DNA from 3 places in the Exiguobacterium abrahamii genome. Region 1 is predicted to be linked to each of the others. Evidence: riboswitches for the same ligand, from Rfam matches in the RefSeq annotation. Region 1 holds a riboswitch; each other region holds the start of a gene.
What was found. Region 1 has a riboswitch for lysine ahead of ITJ88_RS14110 (Na+/H+ antiporter NhaC family protein). Riboswitches for the same ligand answer to the same signal wherever they lie in the genome.

Region 2: it holds a riboswitch for lysine, as region 1 does, so the genes downstream of both, ITJ88_RS15530 (amino acid permease) here and ITJ88_RS14110 (Na+/H+ antiporter NhaC family protein) in region 1, are expected to answer to the same signal.
Region 3: it holds a riboswitch for lysine, as region 1 does, so the genes downstream of both, ITJ88_RS12265 (aspartate kinase) here and ITJ88_RS14110 (Na+/H+ antiporter NhaC family protein) in region 1, are expected to answer to the same signal.

The regions. Positions count from the first base shown of each region.
Region 1 is NZ_JADOYC010000005.1:176,390-183,625, reverse strand. Features, by position in the region: gene ITJ88_RS14120 (PDZ domain-containing protein) at 1-152, shown strand, start outside; gene htpG (molecular chaperone HtpG) at 236-2,098, shown strand; gene ITJ88_RS14110 (Na+/H+ antiporter NhaC family protein) at 2,374-3,957, opposite strand; lysine riboswitch at 4,069-4,247, opposite strand; gene ITJ88_RS14105 (uracil-DNA glycosylase family protein) at 4,340-5,077, opposite strand; gene ITJ88_RS14100 (heme oxygenase) at 5,202-5,522, opposite strand; gene ITJ88_RS14095 (methyltransferase) at 5,612-6,271, shown strand; gene ITJ88_RS14090 (ABC transporter ATP-binding protein) at 6,284-7,165, shown strand; gene ITJ88_RS14085 (ABC transporter permease subunit) at 7,162-7,236, shown strand, end outside.
Region 2 is NZ_JADOYC010000008.1:118,957-126,192, reverse strand. Features, by position in the region: gene ITJ88_RS15555 (DHA2 family efflux MFS transporter permease subunit) at 121-1,812, opposite strand; gene ITJ88_RS15550 (HlyD family secretion protein) at 1,825-2,481, opposite strand; gene ITJ88_RS15545 (TetR/AcrR family transcriptional regulator) at 2,674-3,279, shown strand; gene ITJ88_RS15540 (diguanylate cyclase) at 3,322-4,413, opposite strand; gene ITJ88_RS15535 (MarR family winged helix-turn-helix transcriptional regulator) at 4,552-5,007, opposite strand; lysine riboswitch at 5,173-5,361, shown strand; gene ITJ88_RS15530 (amino acid permease) at 5,493-6,974, shown strand.
Region 3 is NZ_JADOYC010000004.1:42,994-50,229, forward strand. Features, by position in the region: gene ITJ88_RS12255 (argininosuccinate synthase) at 1-1,119, shown strand, start outside; gene argH (argininosuccinate lyase) at 1,116-2,486, shown strand; lysine riboswitch at 2,557-2,734, shown strand; gene ITJ88_RS12265 (aspartate kinase) at 2,847-4,046, shown strand; gene ITJ88_RS12270 (aspartate-semialdehyde dehydrogenase) at 4,060-5,052, shown strand; gene dapA (4-hydroxy-tetrahydrodipicolinate synthase) at 5,070-5,951, shown strand; gene dapB (4-hydroxy-tetrahydrodipicolinate reductase) at 5,948-6,694, shown strand; gene dapD (2,3,4,5-tetrahydropyridine-2,6-dicarboxylate N-acetyltransferase) at 6,681-7,236, shown strand, end outside.

The DNA.
Region 1 (7,236 bases):
ACTTCAAACCGAGTGAGCAGTTCATCGGTCTCGGTAATCGAAAGGATGAAAACGGCGTCAGCCATGGCACCTACGGGTCAGCAGAACACTTACGTCAAATCGGAATGATTGTCCTTGAAAAAGTCACGACATACAGTGAAAAAGGAGATTGACAGATATTTCGAACTCCCTAATAATAGGAGATGAATTAGCACTCTATGCGATTGAGTGCTAAAAAAGGGGAGGCAGAATGAGCATGGAAACGAAACAATTTAAGGCGGAATCAAAACGATTGCTGGAGATGATGATTCATTCTATCTATACGCATAAGGAGATTTTCCTGCGCGAATTGATCTCGAATGCAAGTGACGCCATGGATAAGATGTACTACAAAGCATTGACGGACGAGACGATTTCGTTCGAAAAGGAACACTACAAAATTACGATCGAACCAAATAAAGAAGCGCGTCAACTCATCATTCGTGATACGGGAATCGGAATGACGAAGGAAGAACTAGAAGAAAATCTCGGTACGATCGCAAAAAGTGGATCGCTTGCCTTCAAAGCAGAAAATGAAGCACAAGATGGTCATGATATCATCGGTCAATTCGGTGTTGGATTCTATTCCGCCTTCATGGTCGCAGACGTCGTCACTGTCGTTACGAAACCGTTCGGCAGTGCAGTCGCTTATAAATGGGAATCGCGTGGTGTCGAAGGTTATACGATCGAGGAAGTCGACAAGGAAACCGTCGGAACGGAGATTACGCTCCACATCAAGGCGAACGAGGAAGAAGAATCGTATGACGAATACCTCGAGACGTATCGTCTGCGTAGCATCATCAAAAAATACTCAGATTTCATTCGTTATCCGATCGAGATGAAGGAACTCGAACGTCAGCTGATCGAAGGCAGTGACGAGACGGAAGAGGTCGAAGTCGTCAAGACGATCAATAGCATGGTGCCAATCTGGCGGAAGAACAAACGGGAATTGACAGACGAGGACTATACGAACTTCTACCAAGAGAAGCGTTATGGTTTCGACACACCAGCGAAACACATTCATATCAGTGTCGACGGCGCTGTTCGTTATCAATCGATCTTATTCATTCCAGAGCAGGCACCGTACGATTATTATTCGAAGGAATTTGAAAAGGGTCTTGAACTCTATGCCAACGGTGTCCTGATCATGGAAAAATGCAGCGACTTGTTGCCGGATCACTTCAGTTTCGTCAAAGGGATGGTCGATTCGGAAGACTTATCGCTCAACATCTCGCGTGAGTTACTTCAGCACGATCGTCAATTGAAATTGATCGCGAAAAACATCCAAAGTAAGATCAAGACACAACTCGAAGCACTTCTGCGCGAGGATCGCACGAAGTACGAAACGTTCTATCAAGCGTTCGGACGTCAGCTGAAGTTCGGTATGTATAATGATTATGGCATGCATAAAGAACAAGTGCAGGACCTCGTCCTCTTCTACTCGGCGAAGGAGAAGAAGTTGATCACACTCGCAGAATACGTCGCAGCGATGCCGGAAGATCAGGCACATATTTATTACGCCGCTGGTGAGAGTACGAATCGTCTGGATAAATTACCACAATCCGAGCTCGTCCGTGATAAAGGGTACGATATCTTGTACTTCACGGAAGAGATCGATGAGTTCGCGATCCAGATGCTCGTGACGTACAACGAGAAGACGTTCAAGTCGGTCACGAGTAGCGATTTAGGGATTGAAGCAGCAGAAGCGGAGACGACGGACGCACAAGCAGAGATGTTCCAAGCTATGCAGGAAGTGCTAAGTGGACAAGTCAAGGAAGTCAAAGCCTCAACGCGTCTCAAATCGCATCCCGTCTGTTTTGCGACGGACGGCGCCGTCTCAATCGAGATGGAGAAAATCCTGAAGGCGATGCCGAATAACGAAGGGGTAGAAGCGGTCAAGATTCTTGAATTGAATCCGTCACACGCAGTGTTCCACTCTCTTGAAACGGCATATCAAAACGATCGTTCGAAATTCGAGCGCTATACGAAACTGATGTATCAACAAGCATTGCTTGTCGAAGGACTCCCACTCGAGGATCCGGTAGCGTTCGCGAATGATGTGTGTGAACTTATGGTATAAGACATGATATGAAGTCGAAAAAGGGGCTGACTCAAAATCAGTCTCTACAAAGATAAGGGTGGCAGAATGATGATCTGCCACCCTTATCTCGTAACAAAAAAGAATGGTGCGTCACACGCCACTCCTACAGGAAAAGCGCATTTATGCGCTGTTAGAGACGAACAAGACCCATTTTCCTGCTTCAATGAAGCAGGAAAACTGGCTTGTGTCTCGCCTGAGGAAAGGGCGTGAAAAGACGCATCATTCTTTTTTGAGTCAGTCCCTTTTTCATTTCATCAATCCGTTTGTAAATCCGAAGCGGTTTCGCCTTTTTTCGAGAGAACGTTCAAGACGACGACGAAGAGTACGAATGTGACAAGAGCTCCGATGAAACCGAATACCGAAGACTCCGTGAAACCGATGACTAAATAACCGACTGCCGCAGTGACGGCACCGACTAGCGCATACGGTAATTGTGTCGTAACGTGATCGATATGATGGGATCCAGCCCCTGTCGAACTTAGGATTGTCGTATCGGAAATCGGTGAACAATGGTCACCGAAGACAGATCCAGCAAGAACAGCAGCAAGCGTCGGTAACAAGAGTGAGGTATCAACAGCCATGACGAGATCCGCACCGATTGGCAACATGATTCCGAATGTGCCCCAACTTGTTCCTGTTGAGAATGCCATCAAGCCGGCAATCAAGAATAATAAGAATGGCAAGTACGAAGCAGAAATCGAGTTGCTGACGAAGCTCGCGAGATAGTCACCGGTTTTCATATCACCGATAACAGCGATGATCGTCCAAGCGAATAACAAAATCACGACTGCTGGCCACATGGAACGCATACCAGCAACGATGCTTGCACGGTAATCGCGGCCCGGAATTTTTCGTCCGATCAGCATCAGGAAAGCGACGATTAAACTGATGACGACACCTGCGACGAGGGAACGGGTGACGTCTGTTGCCTCAAATGCTCCAATTAAAGTAAACGGGCGATTGTCGGCTGCAAGTGCCTGAGCACCTGTCCCGAGTAACGCACTGATCGTAGCGATGACGAGCACGATGATTGGAACGACGAGATCACGTACTTTTCCGTTCGTATGTTCGTTCACCTCTTTAGCCATCCCCATCGGTGTTCCTTTCGAAGCATCGAAGAGTTCGCCTTTGGCAGCACGCAGTTCATGTTGTCGCATCGGTCCGACAGAGATGCCAGAGTAAGCGATGTAAAGTGTTAAAAGTAACGCGAAAATCGCATAGAAGTTCATCGGAACAATCATCATAAAGGCACTAAACGCTGAGTAATCCGTAATCGAGTGCGTCGTTAAGATACCGGCGATGATGGAGATGATGAATGCGCCCCAACTCGAAAGCGGACTGATGACACAAACAGGCGCAGCTGTTGAGTCAATCAAATAGGCAAGCTTCGCACGTGAGACACCACGGCGATCTGTTAACGGACGACTGACGTTGCCGACAGCGAGACTATTGAAGTAATCATCGATGAAAATTAGGATACCGAGTCCGAAGGCAACTAAGCGTGCACCACGCGCTGTCTTGACGTGCGTAGAAGCCCATTCACCGAAAGCGCGAGCGCCACCTGATGTCTGAATCAATGTGGAAAGGACGCCGAGCAATAACAAGAAAACAAGTAATAAGACGTTCCACTCGTTCAAGGCACCGTCCGCCCAAAAGAGGCTGAAGATGTTCTTGCCGAGATAGGTTACCGTATCGATCGGGTTAAAACGATGAAGTAACAGGGTACCGACTAGAATGCCGACACCTAACGAAAGAACGACCTTTCGGGTAAAGATGGCTAATAAGATAGCTAGTAAAGCAGGTACAAGGGCAATGATGGAATCTGAATAGTTGACCATGAAAAATATCCTCCTCTTTAATAAATGGCTTAAAGATGAGACCCCGCGGCACAAAAAAAGCAAGGGCACCGGCAACAAAGCCGACACCCTCGCTGGATGCGTCTTTCTTAGCCGAATTGGAGCGCTCCATACAATTGTTATGTATGGCAATCGATCGGGTGTTTCCCGAATCGACCAACGACGATATGCTCGACACATACTGTCATTTCGGCGATGTCACCTTTCCTGTAGTCGTCTTCGTTGTCATCCTCGGACTAAGTACTGATTGAAATCGCGCCTCTACCTCATCGATAGAATAGTCATATTCTGTTCTTATGGACACTTTATCATGTATTTCAGAAACGATTCAACCATATATTCTGATAATTTAAGATAAAGTTGTTTATTCAGCAAAATGTTGAATGAGCTGTTTCGTCAAATAGGCTTGGTTTTCCTCGAATTGTTTTTTTCGATGACCGTTTGCGCCAGATGGGTGGGGGAAGCCGGAAAGAAGCTGATGCTGTTCGATTCGTCCATCATGAATCAATCCACGGACTTGCGTCTCGACGACCCGACCGAGTGGAATCAATAACGCTGGTTTTTGTAACTGATTGATCTCAGCGACGAAGTGTTCTTCCGCGTAGTGCCTTAATAAAGGGCTACGATTGATCTTCGGTTGATGACCCGAGTAATTCTTTTCGCGATAAAAGACGGGTTGCTTTAACAGTGACGTTGGATGCAATAATTTCTGATGTTGATGAAATAAGCTAGCCGTCGTCTCGATGCCGAGCAATGCTGGAAGTTCAAGTGTATCGAGCATCTGGACGAGGTTACGTCGCATCGTTCCGGCAAAGCTTGCTGTATATTTGACGAGGCGTGCCGTCTCTTCTAATGAAACACTATGGTGAAGGGCATCCGTCGCTTCTTCGAAAGCGATTCGCATCTGTTCAAAACCTGGTGTGATCCCGATAATGACGACTTTTGCTTCAGTATTGACGTATTCGCCAATCGGAGAGTAATAGACGGTCAGCTCGTTCTCCTGTTGCAATAAAAAATCGTCCGTCCATAATTCATCACGTCGTAACGTACGATCGTCAGGTAAGCTACGAATGGCTTGTTCAAATATAATTAATGAATTCATGAAGGACCCTCTCTCTCTGTAATGGCACTATGATAACAAATAATACCATTTGAGACAATTCGACCCTTTCACTATTTTTATACCGGTATCTAAAAAAGGACTCGAGACGAGTCCTTTTCGTGCATCATGCGCGTTCTTTGACCGAAGCGACTTCATATGTCAGAATCTCGCTACCGAGCATTGGCGATTCTCCTGCTTCACTACTCGCAGGTCGACTATGCGACGCTTTAAAATCGTCACTCTCCCGCCACGCTTGAAAACTCTTCATATCTTCCCAGTACATGTTGACGTTCATTTCATCGTGTTCTTCGATATTTTGCGTCAATAAGACCTCGACGCGGATGAATCCGTCCATCGTATCGAGTCCACTTGGACGCGTAAAACGAGGAGCGAGAGCTGCAGCCATCCCTTTTTTGACTTTAATCCGGTTCGTAACGACGATCATCATAAAATCCCCTTTCAAAAAACGAGTAACGTACTTCTTCAGTATAGTACGATGAGGGAAAGAATGCCGGAAAGAAGGAACAAAAGACGATGAATGAACAGGAATATGATCAACGATTACGAATTGAGACCATTGAGATGCAACACCTCTATGGTGTGTTTAGTCACTACAATCGCTATGAACCGACGCCTTATGCGGCACTCGGCGAATTATGCGAAACCTATCCGTTTCAAAAAGAGGATACTGTCATCGATTTCGGGTGTGGGAAAGGGCGTTTGAACTTTTACTTACACGACCGATTCGACTGTTCCGTCATCGGAATCGAGATGAACGGACAATTTTACGAGGACGCACTTCGGAATATGGCGAACTACCAAAGTCGACGGAAGCGGCGTTCTGGAAGTTTGCGATTTGAACAGACGTATGCCGAGCAGTATACCATTCCGGATGAGGCGAATAAGTTTTATTTCTTCAATCCATTCTCTTCACAAATTTTCATGAAAGTGATCGATCACATTTTAAGTTCGGTCGAACGTTCCCCGCGTTCAGTGGACCTTATCTTGTATTACCCGACCGATGAATACCGGGAGTACTTGGAGCGACATACCGTATTCGAGCAAATCGATGAGATTCGATTGCGAGACCTCTATGAAAAAAATCATGACGAACGGTTCGTCATCTATCGTTTTGATCCGAACAAACTGCTTCAAAACGGGTATCAATACAGTGAGGAAAGAAATAAAAGATAGGGAGGTCGGATGATGATCCGTTTGGAGCATGTGACGAAGGAATTTGCGCCGGGGCGTGGGATATTCGATGTCAGTTTTACGGTCGATCCGGGTACGATATTCGGTTTCATTGGACCAAACGGATCCGGAAAATCAACGACACTCCGACATTTGATGGGACTACTGGCTGCGGACGAAGGAAGGGCGACGATCGGTGGCTTTGATTGCTGGAAACAAAGTAAAGAAGTGAAGCAGTTGGTCGGTTATTTGCCGGGGGAGATTAGTTTACCTGGAGACATGACAGGAGCAGAGATGCTCGATTTGATGCAACGACTACATGGTAGCGATCCGACACGGCGGCAACTGTTATTGAAACGATTTCCGTTTGAGACGAAGACGAAAATCCGCAAGATGTCAAAAGGGATGAAACAAAAACTGGCACTTGTCGGTTGCTTCATGAAGGATGCACCCGTCTACCTACTCGATGAGCCAACCAGTGGGCTTGATCCTTTGATGCAAGAGCGTTTTTTAGAGTGGATCGAACAGGAGAAGCATGCTGGAAAAGCGATTCTAATGAGTTCACACCACTTTCCGGAGATGGAAAAATCGTGCGATCGAGCGGCTTTAATCAAAGCAGGGCGCATTATCGTCGAATCGGATATTCATGAGTTAGTTCGATCGAGTCGAAAGACGTATACGATCGTCTTCCGAACAGAGGTGGAGGCGGCACAGTTCGCGATGCAAGTCGGTGTTGAACCGAAGCGGACAGAAGTCAGTTTTCAAACGGATGAGACACTGAGCTTAAATCAGGCGATCGCTTATTTAACCCAGTACGATGTACGGCTGATTCGTCCGTCAGCAGATGATTTAGAACAGGTCTTCTTGCATTATTATGGAGAGGAGGAATCGTCGTGATATTGCTGATCCGCTCTTTATTCAAGCAGGTCAGAAAGCCCGTGCTTGCTTATGCGATTGGAACGAGTCTT
Region 2 (7,236 bases), on a different contig from region 1:
TTCCTGTAGGAGTGGCGTGAAACGCGTCATTCTTTTTGTTATGAGGTAAGGGTGGCAGATCATCATTCTGCCACCCCTATCTTTGTGGAAACTGACTTTTGAGTCAGTCCCTTTCGTCAATCAATCCAGATTCGGTTCTTTTTTTCCGTGCAAGAAGAAGGACAGAATCAGTGCAAGCGCAGATAAGACGGTCGCAATCCAGAACGCATCGGTGATCCCTTGGATCGTCGCTTGTTTCGTCAGCATCGTAAACCAACTCGTTGAAGCGGCTTGTGAGCTACCCAACTGTTGTCCAAGATCGTTTAAATGTTGCGAAAGCGTCGGGTCGAGCGTCGTAAACTGATTCGCGTCGTCTGCCAAGTGAGCCGTCGTTTGACGGGTCATGACGGTGACGAGAATTGCCGTTCCGATGGAGCCGGCGACTTGACGAAGTGTGTTTTGGGTCGCGTTTCCGTGCGGGATCATCTTCATCGGTAAAGCGTTCATACCGGCAGTCATGATTGGCATCATGATAAATGCCATACCGAATGACCGAAGCATGTAGATGCCCATGATGGAATAATACGACGTATCCATGTTTAATTGCGTCAATTCCCATGTCCCGTACGTCATCAACGTCAAACCGAAGATAGCGAGCGGTCGAATACCGAAGCGGTCAAATAAACGACCGGCAATCGGTCCGGTGATTCCCATGATCAGTGATCCGGGCAAAAGGAGAAGACCTGAATCGACCGGTGAAAAACCGCGAATACTTTGAAGGTAAATCGGTAAAAGCAACATCCCGCCGAACAAGGCCATCGTGACGATGACATTGATGAAGAGGGTGAACGAAAATTCCGGAACCTTTAACACACGAATATTCAACATTGGATCTTCCATCGACAGCTCACGCATTGCAAAAGCAGCAATTCCAATTAAGCCGATGACGATCGTGCTGATGACGATCGGGCTATCCCAGCCGTCATTCCCGGCTTCACTGAATCCGTAAAGGAGACTCCCGAATCCGATCGTACTAAATAAGACGCCCAGTGCGTCGAAAGAAGGTTTCGAGAGTGGCTGCGTCAGGCGGAACCAGGCTGTACCGAGTAACAATGTCACTAATCCAAAGAACGACATCGCATAAAACATGACGTGCCAGTCATAGTTTTGGATGACATATCCCGTAATCGTAGGTCCGACAGCAGGAGCCAGAATCATTGCGATTCCGAGCATTCCCATGGCAGCACCGCGCTTATGCGGTGGGAACAATGTCATGAAGACGTTTGATCCGAGTGGCATCAAGATACCAGCCCCCGCTGCCTGAACGACACGACCGATCATCATGACCGGGAAGTTCATTGCCATCGAACAGATGACCGATCCGAAGAAAAACAGTGTCATCGAAGCGAGAAACAGCTGGCGGAACGTATAGCTTCGCATCAAAAAGGCACTGATCGGAATCAAAATCCCGTTGACGAGCATGAAGCCCGTCGTCAACCATTGGGCAGTGGATGTCGACACGTTAAAGTCATTGATCAGAACCGGTAACGCGACATTGATCAACGTTTGGTTCAAAATAGCAATGAACATACCGATGAGTAAGACCGTCAGTACTTTCGGAATACTGACGTTTTCAGTCGATACCTGTTTTGAAGGTGCTGCGACTGGTGGTGTCACGGTCATCGTCGGTTCCGTCTCGAGGGATTCCTCGAGTGTCGGTCCGTCCGTCGCCAGTGCCGTGTCGGATGAGCGGCTTCGACGGGCAATCCAGTTGACGCCGATGATGATCAGAATCGTGAACGCACTGTATCCGAACAAGAAGGTAGTAGACATGAACGTCCCTCCTTAATCCTTATGAATGCGGACGGTCACATTCATACCAGGTCGAATGTCGAGTGATTTTTCTTGCGAGAGTGAGACTTTAACAGGAATGACTTGTGCGACTTTCGTGTAGTTCGCGTTTCCGTTTGAAGAAGGCATCATTGAGAACGTGGAAGCCGTCGTCATACCGATTTGCTCGACTTCACCAGAAAGTGTCGTGTCCGGATAGCTGTCGACGTAAACATCCACTGTTTGTCCGACTTTGATTTCATCGATTTCTGTTTCTTCGATGTTCGCTGTGACCCAAAGGTCGTTTAAGTCAAAACCATAGGCAAGTGGTGTACCTGCTGCGACGAAGCCGTTCTTTGTCGCCATCGACTGAACGATCGTTGCTTTTGAGGGCATTGAAACCGAGAGATCCGTCGGTTTTTGTCCGGCTTGTGCCGTCATGACGTGTCCGACTGTTGCGCCACTGGCAAGTGATTCGCCTGTTTTCGCAGACCAGTCTGTTAATTTACCAGCGCTTGGGCTCGCAACCGTTATCATCTTACCGTCGATTTTCGCATTGTCTGTTTTGACATAGCTCGTTGCTTGATCGTAATAGTAGTATCCGACAACACCACCACCGATTAAAACGATGAGTGTCACGATATTGATGATCAATAATTTTTTCATACTCATGGGTGTGTTAGCATCCTTTCTTGTGTACAATCGATTCAAAAAAAGTACTCCTCTGGGGGGAGGAGTAATTAATATAGTTAATTATATGGAACGTTAGCTAACAAACAACCGACAATTTCCGACAAAATGTTGGAAAAATAGATGATAACGGATTCATTAATGAAAAGATGGTGAAAAAGGAGTGAAATATGGATGAATGAGAGCCGTGATCCCCGACCAAAACGGTCACGTGACCGTATTACGATGGAATTATTTCGTTTACTGAAGACGCACAGCTTCTCGAGCATTACTGTCAAAATGTTGACAGATGGAGCAGGTGTGAACCGTTCGACCTTCTACGCACACTATACGGATAAGTATGATTTGCTCGACCAAGTCGTTGAGGAGCAAATGAAAGCACTTGAACAAGCGATTCGGATCACGGGTACAGGAACTGTCTTTCCGACAGTCGAGCAGGTGAGTCGCTATTTTGCTCGTTTGTTCATTCATATCGAAGAAAATGAATTATTCTATCAGACGATGCTCGTTCAAGGACCGATCAAAACGTTCATCTCTCGTTTTCTCGATACATTGAAAGAGAATTATCGAATTGTGTTTCGACCGCAAATCACAGAAGAAGCTACGTTCGTCGATCGGGACTTATTATTGAACTATGTCATTGGTGGACAGTTGGGATTGTTGATTTCTTGGTTACGAAACGGTCGACCGTATTCATCAGAATACATGGCAGAACAATTAAGTCGGATGATTGTTTTTGGAACGGTTGAAAGCATCGGTTTTCCTAAAGAGACGGAATGAAGACGTAAAAAAGACACTCCCCTACGGAAGTGTCCAATCAGTTTAAGCTTGTCGGAATGCAAGTTCTTTCGTATAGATCGTACTCCGGTTCCGTCCGTTTTCTTTTGAGTAATACAACGCTTTATCTGCCTGTTGTAATGCTTCAAGTGACGTATGCGAACCACTGGAATGGGAAATCCCAAGTGAGATCGTAATTTGCAGATCAGGTACATCTGCTGTCGGGAACAGGTTACGTGCGACCGTCAGCCGAGCTAGTTCTGCTATTTTTTGCGCTTCTTTCGCCGAAGTACTTGGTAAGATGATTAAAAATTCTTCACCACCGTACCGTCCGACGAGGTCGTCTGGACGCGTCAAGGAAGCGAGAGTCATGCCGAGTTGGCGTAACACATCATCGCCCGCATCATGACCATATGTATCATTGACATGCTTGAAGAAATCGATATCGATGAGTACAAGCGAATAGCCTTGGTCGGTCGAGCCGACAAGCGAAAGCGAGTCATCCAGACGACGACGATTGGCGAGTCCTGTCAAAGCATCCGTCATGGCGAGTTTCTGCTGATACTGGATGTTTTCGAAGTGACGGCGTAATTCCGTCAGTAATCGAAAGGCAACAAAGCCAGCTAATAAATTAAAGAAGACGTACGCAATCGAGATTTTAAAGAATGTCGACCAGCTGTGCGTCAGGACGTAGATGGCGGGTAACGAATAGAGAATACCGACCAATACCATAAGCTGAAAATGACGCATCGAGACATGGACGAATCGACGAATGATCCCGATCGTCGTGATGAACAAGACGATGATCAACGTCGATAAATAAAAGCCTTCCATTTGATCAACTGGTGTTAAAAAGTAACGTGTCCCGATGATCATCACACCGGCGACGATGGCGCTTGGGAAACCACCGAACAGCATGGCAATCGCGACGGGAACGATACGTAAATCAACACGGGCGACATCGATTTGAATCCCATTGAACATCAATAAAACCGCAATCAGACCAGAGACAGCTCCGAGTATAAGTCGAATGCTCCATTTGGAGTTCAATGAAATACGCGGTTGATTCCGAAACGGTAAGAACAAGAGAGTAATCGTTGTGAACAGTAGACAAAAGTTAATGATGAATTGATTCATGATGGACAACAAATCCTCCCAACTCCCCCAGCTAACAGATTTCCATATATATACTTCCAGTATACTCAAGTAGATAACGGTTAGACAGAGGGAAATCTTTAGACCAAAATAGAAAAAACGGTAGAAAATCTACCGTTTTTAAGAAGACGAAGTAAGGGTATCTTCATCCATCGTCTGCAAAATTTTATCAAAGACATGAACCATCGTTTCGAGTTCTTCTTCCGTCAATGTGCCGAAGCGATCTTGTAAATAGTTTTTCCGGACGATTTCGAGATCCCGAAATGCACGTTCTCCGTCCTCCGTCAAAGCGAGGACGATTGAACGACGATCTTCCGTCGAACGTGTCCGTGTGACATATCCTTGTTTATACAGCTTATCCGTCAAAGCAGTGACTTGACTCGTCGCGAGCTCAAATTGTTCCGCGAGAAGCGTCGGGCGCTGAGGACCATTTTCTGAAAGGCTTCGTAAGATGAAAAATTCACTCCGGGTCGCCGTTCCTTCAAATAGCCGGTTAAGTTCACGTCGCAGGGTACGAAGAATGACACGCATTTGTTCTTCGAGTCGATAAGTTAGCAAATCACGTTCCTGTGGCATGCAAGCAGCATCCTTTCTCTCAGTGGACTTCTACCATTTAGTGTACTAAACATATCGGATTTTTACCATCGACTACCCGATATTCGAAAATGGCAATTGACAATTTCGTGGCGATTTGTGTAATATGGCGTAGTAATAACTAACTTAATTCAGTTCTCACTCAACCAGTGGGATGGAGGTTGCAGTTCTTAAGAGTACGGTTACGGATGTCGTCAAGCGACAGATGAGGTGACCTGAAAGGAAGAATTGCCGAAATCAATCATCGCTTTGAAGATGATCGATTGGGATTAGATCAAATAGGTCTAATACTGTCACAAGTCGGGTATCACCTACTTGTGGAGAGCTATCTTTCACGACGGTAGAATGAGGCGCATCCATTTTATTATGTTGCGTTCTCATCTTCCATCTGGAAGATGAGGGCGCTTTTTGTTTTTTCATTCAAAAAGTGTCCTCTCAAAAATTTATTAAAGAGAGAAGCGAACGAAATGAACAATCTAGATGTGAAACAAACAACAGATTCGACAGCAGAAGGATTAAAACGTGGATTACAAGCCCGTCATATGTCGATGATCGCCATCGGTGGAGCGATCGGAACAGGACTCTTCATTGCGTCCGGTGCTTCCGTCGCAGCAGCAGGACCAGGTGGGGCGCTCCTATCGTATGCAATCGTTGGTCTGATGGTCTACTTCCTCATGACAAGTCTTGGTGAAATGGCAGCGTACATGCCGGTCGCTGGATCCTTCTCGACATATGGAACGAAATTCGTCGATCCATCATTCGGCTTTGCACTTGGCTGGAACTACTGGTACAACTGGGCAGTCACGATCGCAGTCGAACTCGTCGCAGCACAAATTGTCATGACGTACTGGTTCCCGGACGTTCCTGGGTTTTACTTCAGTGCCTTGTTCCTCTTACTCATGATTGGCTTGAACTACTTCTCCGTTAAAGGATTCGGAGAAGCGGAGTATTGGTTTGCGATGATTAAAGTCGTCACCGTCATCGTCTTCTTAGTCGTCGGTGTTGCGATGATTTTTGGTGTCTTTACATCGGAGCCACCGGTTGGCTTTAAAAACTTTGCTCTTGGCGATGCGCCGTTCGTCGGTGGAATTCCTGCCGTCATCGGTATCATTCTCGTTGCCGGATTCAGTTTCCAAGGAACGGAGCTGGTCGGGATTGCCGCGGGTGAATCGGAAGATCCGAAAAAGAATGTTCCAAAAGCAGTCAAACAAGTCTTCTGGCGTATCTTGCTTTTCTACGTCTTCGCGATTTTCGTCATCGGAATGCTCATTCCATATACGAGCCCAAACTTGGTTTCCAATGACATTACGGACGTCGCGGTTAGTCCGTTTACGCTCGTCTTTGAAAAAGCGGGTCTTGCCTTCTCAGCAGCACTCATGAACGCCGTCATCTTGACGTCTGTTCTATCTGCCGGAAACTCAGGTATGTATGCTTCGACTCGGATGCTTTATACACTTGCTCGCCAAGGGGATGCACCGAAGTTGTTCGCGAAAGTATCGAAAAACGGTGTACCGCGTAACGCTTTGCTCGCAACAGGAGCAGTCGGTGCGCTCTGCTTCTTGACGTCAATGTTTGGTGGACAAGTCTACTTGTGGTTACTCAATGCTTCCGGTATGACAGGCTTCATCGCATGGCTCGGGATTGCAATCAGTCACTATCGTTTCCGTAAAGGATTCCTTGCGCAAGGTCACTCGTTGAAAGACTTACCATATGTTGCACCAGCATTCCCATTCGGTCCGCTGTTCGCCTTCGGTCTTTGTTTCCTCGTCATCGTCGGTCAAAACTATGCCGCATTCCTCGCTGATCAAATCGATTGGGTCGGAATTGCCGCAACGTATGTTGGTATTCCATTATTCCTTGCCTTTTGGTTAGGACATAAATTCAAAAACCGGACGTCGATCGTTCGTTATGACGAGATGGACTTCCCGGAACATCCACGTCAATCATAATGTGTGAACCACCTTCTATAAATGAAGGTGATTGAGATTGAAGACAAAGTGCAATTTTTCTCTGATGAGTCTGATGAGAAAGATTGCGCTTTTTTGTTCGTTTCGAATCGTTTTCCTGGGACAAGCATCGCGCCGCTTCGCTTCGCTCCAGGGTCGCTCTTGCTTGTTTTTCCCTAGGAAGCGATGTCGAGTGAACAAAACGCTTTTTCGATTCTCCTTCCGGGTATAAAGAAGAAGGACACGTTACACGCCACTCCTACAG
Region 3 (7,236 bases), on a different contig from region 1:
ATTGCCTTATGCATGGATGTCGGAGAAGGAAAAGATTTATCCGTCATTAAAGAAAAAGCACTCCTCGTCGGTGCGATCGAATCGATCGTCCTCGATGTAAAAGAAGAATTCGCACAAGACTTCGTCTTGCCGGCACTTCAATATGGCGCCCATTACGAAAATGCCTATCCGTTGATTTCAGCGCTTTCGCGTCCATTGATCGCAGAAAAGCTTGTCGAAGTCGCGCATCAGCACGGTGCGACGGCGGTTGCTCACGGATGTACCGGAAAAGGGAACGACCAAGTCCGGTTTGAAGTTTCGGTCGCAGCACTTGATCCATCACTCGAAGTCATCGCACCGGTTCGGGAATGGAAATGGTCACGGGAAGAAGAAATCGCCTATGCGAAAGAAAACAACGTGCCGATCCCGATCAACCTCGACAGCCCCTACTCAATCGACATGAACCTCTGGGGACGGAGTAACGAGTGTGGCGTCCTAGAAAACCCTTGGACAGAGCCACCGCAAGACGCTTACGCGTTGACAGTAGCGCCAGAAGACGCACCGGATCAGGCAGAAGAAGTCATCATTGGCTTTGAAGCAGGTGTTCCGGTCTCGATCAACGGAACGACGTATCCACTGGCGAAACTGATCACGGAACTGAACATCATCGCTGGTGCACATGGGGTCGGACGGATCGACCACGTCGAGAACCGTCTCGTCGGTATCAAATCGCGGGAAGTCTATGAGTGCCCAGGCGCAACGGTGTTACTCAAAGCGCACGCTGCACTCGAGACGATTACATTGACGAAGGACGTCGCGCATTTCAAACCACTTCTCAGCAAACAATACGCAGAAACGATCTATAACGGTCTCTTCCATGCACCATTGACGAAAGGCTTGAAAGCATTCTTGACAGCGACACAACAGGACGTCACAGGAGAAGTTCGCGTTAAACTGTTCAAAGGAAACGCAACCGTGACAGGTCGTCAGTCCGCTGTCTCGCTCTACGATGAGAAACTTGCGACGTACACGAAAGAAGACGCGTTCGATCATGAAGCAGCAAAAGGCTTCATCAAATTACACGGACTTGCCGTTTCGACGCATGCGAGCGTACATCGTCAGGCGGGTGTCACGAAATGACCAAACTCTGGGGTGGACGTTTTACGGAAAGTGCTTCCGCTCAAGCGGAAGCCTTCGGAGCATCGATCACGTTCGATCAAAAATTAGCGAGCGTCGATTTAAAAGGCAGTCTCGCACACGCGCAGATGCTATTTGAACAAGGGATTCTTGCTCAAGACGAGTGGACACAAATCGAGCAAGGACTGAAGCAACTGGAAACGACGTTAGCAGACCATTCCTATACGCTAGCGGATGAGGACATTCATATGAACCTCGAGCGTTTGTTGACGGAACAGATTGGTCCGGTTGCAGGAAAACTGCATACGGCACGGAGCCGAAATGACCAGGTCGCAACGGATTTACATCTATGGATGGAACAACATGTTGAGGCGTTGACGACAGCATTACGCGAACTCCAATCGGTCATCATGGAACAAGCGGAGCAACATATCGAGACGGTCATGCCAGGGTATACGCATTTGCAACGGGCACAACCGATTTCGCTTGCGCATCACTTGCTCGCTTATTTCTGGATGTTCGAACGTGATGTCGAACGATTGACAGATAATCAAAAACGGATCCGGAAATCACCACTCGGAGCGGGGGCGCTCGCGGGGACGACGTTCCCGATCGACCGTTTCCGGTCTGCCGAGTTGCTCGGTTTTGAGTCGGTCTATCCGAACAGTCTTGATGCTGTCTCGGACCGTGATTTCGTCATCGAATACCTCGGGATCGCCTCGACCGTCATGATGCATCTCTCGCGTTTTTGTGAAGAAATCATCATCTGGGCGTCGCAAGAATTCGGTTTTATCGAGTTATCGGATGCCTTCTCAACAGGATCAAGCATGATGCCACAAAAGAAAAATCCTGATTTCGCTGAGTTGATTCGTGGAAAAACGGGTCGCGTCTACGGCAACATGATGGGCTTCTTGACGACGATGAAGGCATTACCACTCGCTTACAATAAAGACATGCAAGAGGATAAGGAAGGGGTCTTCGATACAGCCGATACCGTTCTCCAATCCGTTCAAATCTTCACCGGAATGATTGAATCTGCGACGTTTAAGACCGAAGCGCTCAAGAAGGCGACAATGCAAGACTTCTCGAATGCAACGGAACTCGCCGACTACCTTGTGACGAAAGGCATACCGTTCCGGGAAGCGCACGAAATCGTCGGGAAAGCCGTCCTTTACTGTGTGCAGAATGGTTGTTTCCTGAAGGATTTGAATCTCGAAATGTATCAAACGTTCCATCCGGATATCACGGAAGACGTCTATCCGCTCCTCGATCCGGTTCAAGCAGTGGCACGCCGGACAAGCTACGGCGGGACAGGGTTTGCTGCCGTGTCGGAGCAACTCAAACTCGCGAAACAGCATCTTGCGAATTGACGGATTTTGAAAAAAATCAGTCAAATGACTGGATTTAACAAAAGATGTCTGCTATAACTGTAACTAACAACCGACAGATAGAGGCGCGGATGACATGAGTAGCATCATTCTTGAAGGCAAGCATGCCGAATGATGTGAAAGGGGAAGTCCGCCGAAGTGAACGAGAAGATGCTTCTTCTCATTTGCTGGTACAACGGTTAAGATCCGTTGTACTGCCGAAACCGATGTTTCGGAGCGCTATCTTACGTAAAAGAACGAATGACTTTGTCTTCGTTTGTCCGATCGTGATAACGACGGGCCGTAGGAACGCTCCTACCGGCCCGTCGTTTTTTTCTGTATCGGGACAAAGGAGATAGGATTGTGACAACTGTACTTAAATTTGGTGGAAGCTCGGTTGCGACTGTCGAACAGATTCAGTCTATTGCGAATTATTTGAAGAGTCGCGCAGCCGAAGGTGAAAAACTTGTCGTCGTCGTTTCAGCGATGGGCAAGATGACAGATTCTTTGATTGCTCAGGCGCAAGCCATCACGGATCGCCCCGAGCGCCGAGAACTCGATCGTCTGCTTGCCATCGGAGAAGAACAGACGATTTCATTACTCAGCATCGCCCTCAACTCACTCGGCGTCAAAGCGTTATCGCAAACAGGCGCTCAAGCGGGAATCAGTACGATGGGATTGCATACGAAAAGTAAGATCAAACAGATTGATGGAAATCTATTACGACAAAAACTCGAAACATACGATGTCGTCATCGTCGCTGGATTCCAAGGTGTCAACGAACTCGGTGATGTCACGACGCTCGGACGTGGTGGATCGGATACAACGGCTGTTGCCCTTGCGGCAGTCCTTGATAAACGGTGTGAAATCTACACGGATGTCGACGGTGTCTATACGGCTGATCCACGAATCCATGCTGCTGCTCAACCGATTCCGCACATCTCATATGATGAGATGATGGAGATGAGCGCCCTCGGGTCGAAGGTCATGGAAATGCGGAGTGTCGAACTAGGAAAAAAATACGGCGTACACATCTTCGTCGGGAAAACACTTGAATCGAAAAGGGGAACATGGATCATGGAAGCGACGGAAACAATGGAACAAAAAGCGGTCACGAGTGTCAGTGTGACGAAGAACGTCTTGACGGTATCAATCAAACACGTACCGCAAACGAACGCAGCAGTAGCCGATATCTTCGAACTCTTATCGAACCGCCACGTCAACATCGACATGATCAGTCAAACGACGTTCGACAGTGACATCTTTTTATCGTTCTCCTGTCCACTCGATGAGGAAGAGTTCCTCGATGAAGCATTGAAAGACATCATGGATCGCTTCACGACAGTCAAGGTCGACCGCCACAATCAGCACGCGAAGTTATCTGTCGTCGGCATCGGGATGCGGGATGCAACAGGTGTTGCTTCGAAATTGTTTGCAATCTTCCGAGCGGAGAACATCCCGTTCTATCAAGTCACGACATCAGAAATCAGTATCTCGTACACGATTGCACAAGCAGACATTGAACGGACGGTTGCAGCGATTGCAAACGCGTTCGAGTTATAAGGAGGAAAACAGCATGTATCATGTAGCCGTCATCGGAGCAACCGGCGCCGTCGGTCAAAAAATGTTACAAGTACTCGCCGAACTGGACTTCCCGGTCAGCCGCCTGTCCGCTTACGCTTCTGCTCGTTCAGCAGGGAACACGGTGCAGTTCAAGGGAGAAGATATTACGATCCAAGCGCTGACGCCAAACATCACGGAAGACGGGATCGATGTCGCGTTGTTCGCAGCGGGCGGAACGATCAGTGAGCAATATGCCCCGTTACTAGCCGAAAACGGAACACTCGTCGTTGATAATTCAAGTGCCTTCCGAATGGAGGAGACGATTCCACTTGTCGTGCCAGAAGTCAATCCGCAAGCGATTCAGACGACAGACCGCTTGATCGCAAATCCGAACTGTTCGACGATTCAATCCGTCGTCGCCTTAGCACCGCTCCAGTCACTAGGATTCGAACGCGTCAACTATACGACGTATCAGGCCGTATCCGGTTCAGGTCAAAAAGGAATCGAGGATCTGGCACGCGGGGCACGCGGAGAAGAACCCGTCAATTATCCACATCCGATTCACGATAACATCTTGCCGCATATCGATGTGTTCCTTGAGAACGGCTATACGAAAGAAGAGCAGAAGATGATTGATGAAACACGGAAAATCTTCAATCTTCCAGCATTACCAGTCAGTGCGACATGTGTCCGGGTTCCAGTCACGAACTCTCACTCGGTTGCGATCAACGTCACGTTTACACAACCGACAACGGTCGAAGCGATCCGTGAAGCACTGGAAAGCGCACCGGGCGTCGTCCTCGTCGATGATGTCGCGAATACGCGTTATCCGATGCCACTTGACGCGAGTGGAACGGACGATGTCTATGTCGGACGAATTCGACAAGATGATAGTCTCGCGAATACGTTCCATCTTTGGTGTGTAGCCGACAACATCCGAAAAGGTGCCGCGTCAAACGCCGTACAAGTCGCACGCCAAGCCATCGAACAGTCGATTCATTCATAAAAAAGGAGGAGTTCTTCATGTTCAAAGGAGCAGGTACAGCGCTCGTCACACCATTTAATGAAGCAGGCGAGTTGGATCTACACGTATTCGAACGCTTGATCGAGCAACAACTCGCAGCAGGGATTCAGGCACTTGTCGTCGGAGGGACGACAGGAGAAGGTTCGACACTGACAAACACGGAATTCGAACAACTATTGACGACTGCCGTTCAAGTCACGGCAGGACGAGTACCCGTCATTGCCGGAACGGGTTCGAACAACACGGCAGTAACAATCGAGAAGACGTTACTCGCAGAACGCCTTGGTGCGGATGCAGCGATGCTCGTCACACCGTACTACAACAAAACATCACAAGCCGGGCTCGTCGCACACTTCACGGCGGTCGCTGATGCAACCGAATTACCAATCATGCTGTACAACGTTCCGTCGCGGACAGGCGTTGCGATCGCAGTCGAAACCGCAGTGACGTTAGCACGTCATCCACGCATCCAAGCGTTTAAGGAAGCGAGTGGAGATGTCAGCTTCATGGGTGAACTGATGGCGGCGATTCCGGAAGACTTCGCCGTCTTCTGTGGAAATGATGATCAAATCCTGCCATACATGGCATGGGGGGCACAAGGCGTCATCTCAGTTCTTTCGAATCCGTACCCGGCAGAGACACAAGCACTTGCTGAGGCGTTACTCGCGCAAGATCTCGTCACGGCGCGCCGGATTCAGGCAGACTTGTTACCGGTCATCGGTGCCTTGTTCAGTGACGTCAATCCGATTCCAGTCAAAGCATCGCTTGAAGAACTCGGCTTTGCTGTCGGTGCGCCACGCTTGCCGCTCGTCCGTCAATCAGAAGCAGGACACGCCCACTTACTCGAAACGATGCGGGCTTACAAAGGAGTGGTTCGATGAAACTCGCGTTACACGGTTACGGGGCGACAGGACAATACGTCGTCGAACTCGCACCACAAAGTGTCGTGGCGATCGTTGACCGGACGAAGTCATCCGATACGATCGTTTCATATGCCGAGCTAACGGAGATGTCAGAGACGGTCGATGCGATCATCGACTTCTCGCATCCGAGTTTGCTACCGGATCTGCTCGCATACGGGCTGGCGACAAAAACACCACTCGTCATCGCGACGACTGGTTTTTCGGAGGCGGAACTGGCATCGATCAAGGACGCTGCAAAAGAAATTCCGATCTTCCAGTCGTACAATATGTCGTACGGCATCGCGATGGTGCAGCAACTGCTGAAGACACTCGTACCACTAGCAGGAGCGTATGACATCGAATTGCTCGAGAAACATCACAACCAAAAAGTCGATGCGCCAAGCGGAACGGCTGAGTTGTTATTGCAAACGATTCAGACGGCACGTGACGTCACACCGGTATATGATCGGTCACAGACGCGGCAAAAGCGCGAGACGAACGAGATCGGGATGCACGCGATGCGCGGTGGAACGATCTTCGGAGAACACGAAGTCTTATTCGCAGGTGTCGACGAATTAATTGAAATCAAACATACGGCGTTATCGAAAAAAGTATTTGCTTCTGGTGCGATCAAAGCAGCTGAAGCACTCATTCAAAAAACAGCGGGACTCTATACATTAGAGACGCTCTACACACAGGAGGATTCACATGTTACTCACTGATGCTTACGAAATTGCTAAATTCATTAAAGATGCTAAAAAACAAACACCGGTAAAACTGTACGTCAACGGCGATTTGGCGGGCTTGACGATCGAAGGCGCTACTGCATTCGGATCAGATGAATCAAAGATTTTCTTCGCGGATGCAGGACTTGCGGCTACTTTCTTAGAAAAGTATTCAGATCGCATCACGGATGTTCACGTGGAGTATGACCGTCGCAACAGTGCGGTACCAATGCTTGATACACGTCACTTGAATGCGCGCATCGAGCCAGGTTCATGGATTCGTGATCATGTCGTCATCGGTGACAACGCAGTCGTCATGATGGGTGCGATCATCAATATCGGTGCATCAATCGGAGATGGTACAATGATTGATATGAACGCTGTCGTCGGTGCACGTGGGACGATCGGGAAAAACGTTCATGTCGGCGCAGGTGCCGTGGTCGCGGGTGTCCTCGAACCACCTTCAAAAACACCTGTCATCATTGAAGACGGTGTCTTGATTGGTGCAAATGCAGTCATTCTTGAAGGCGTCAAAGTCG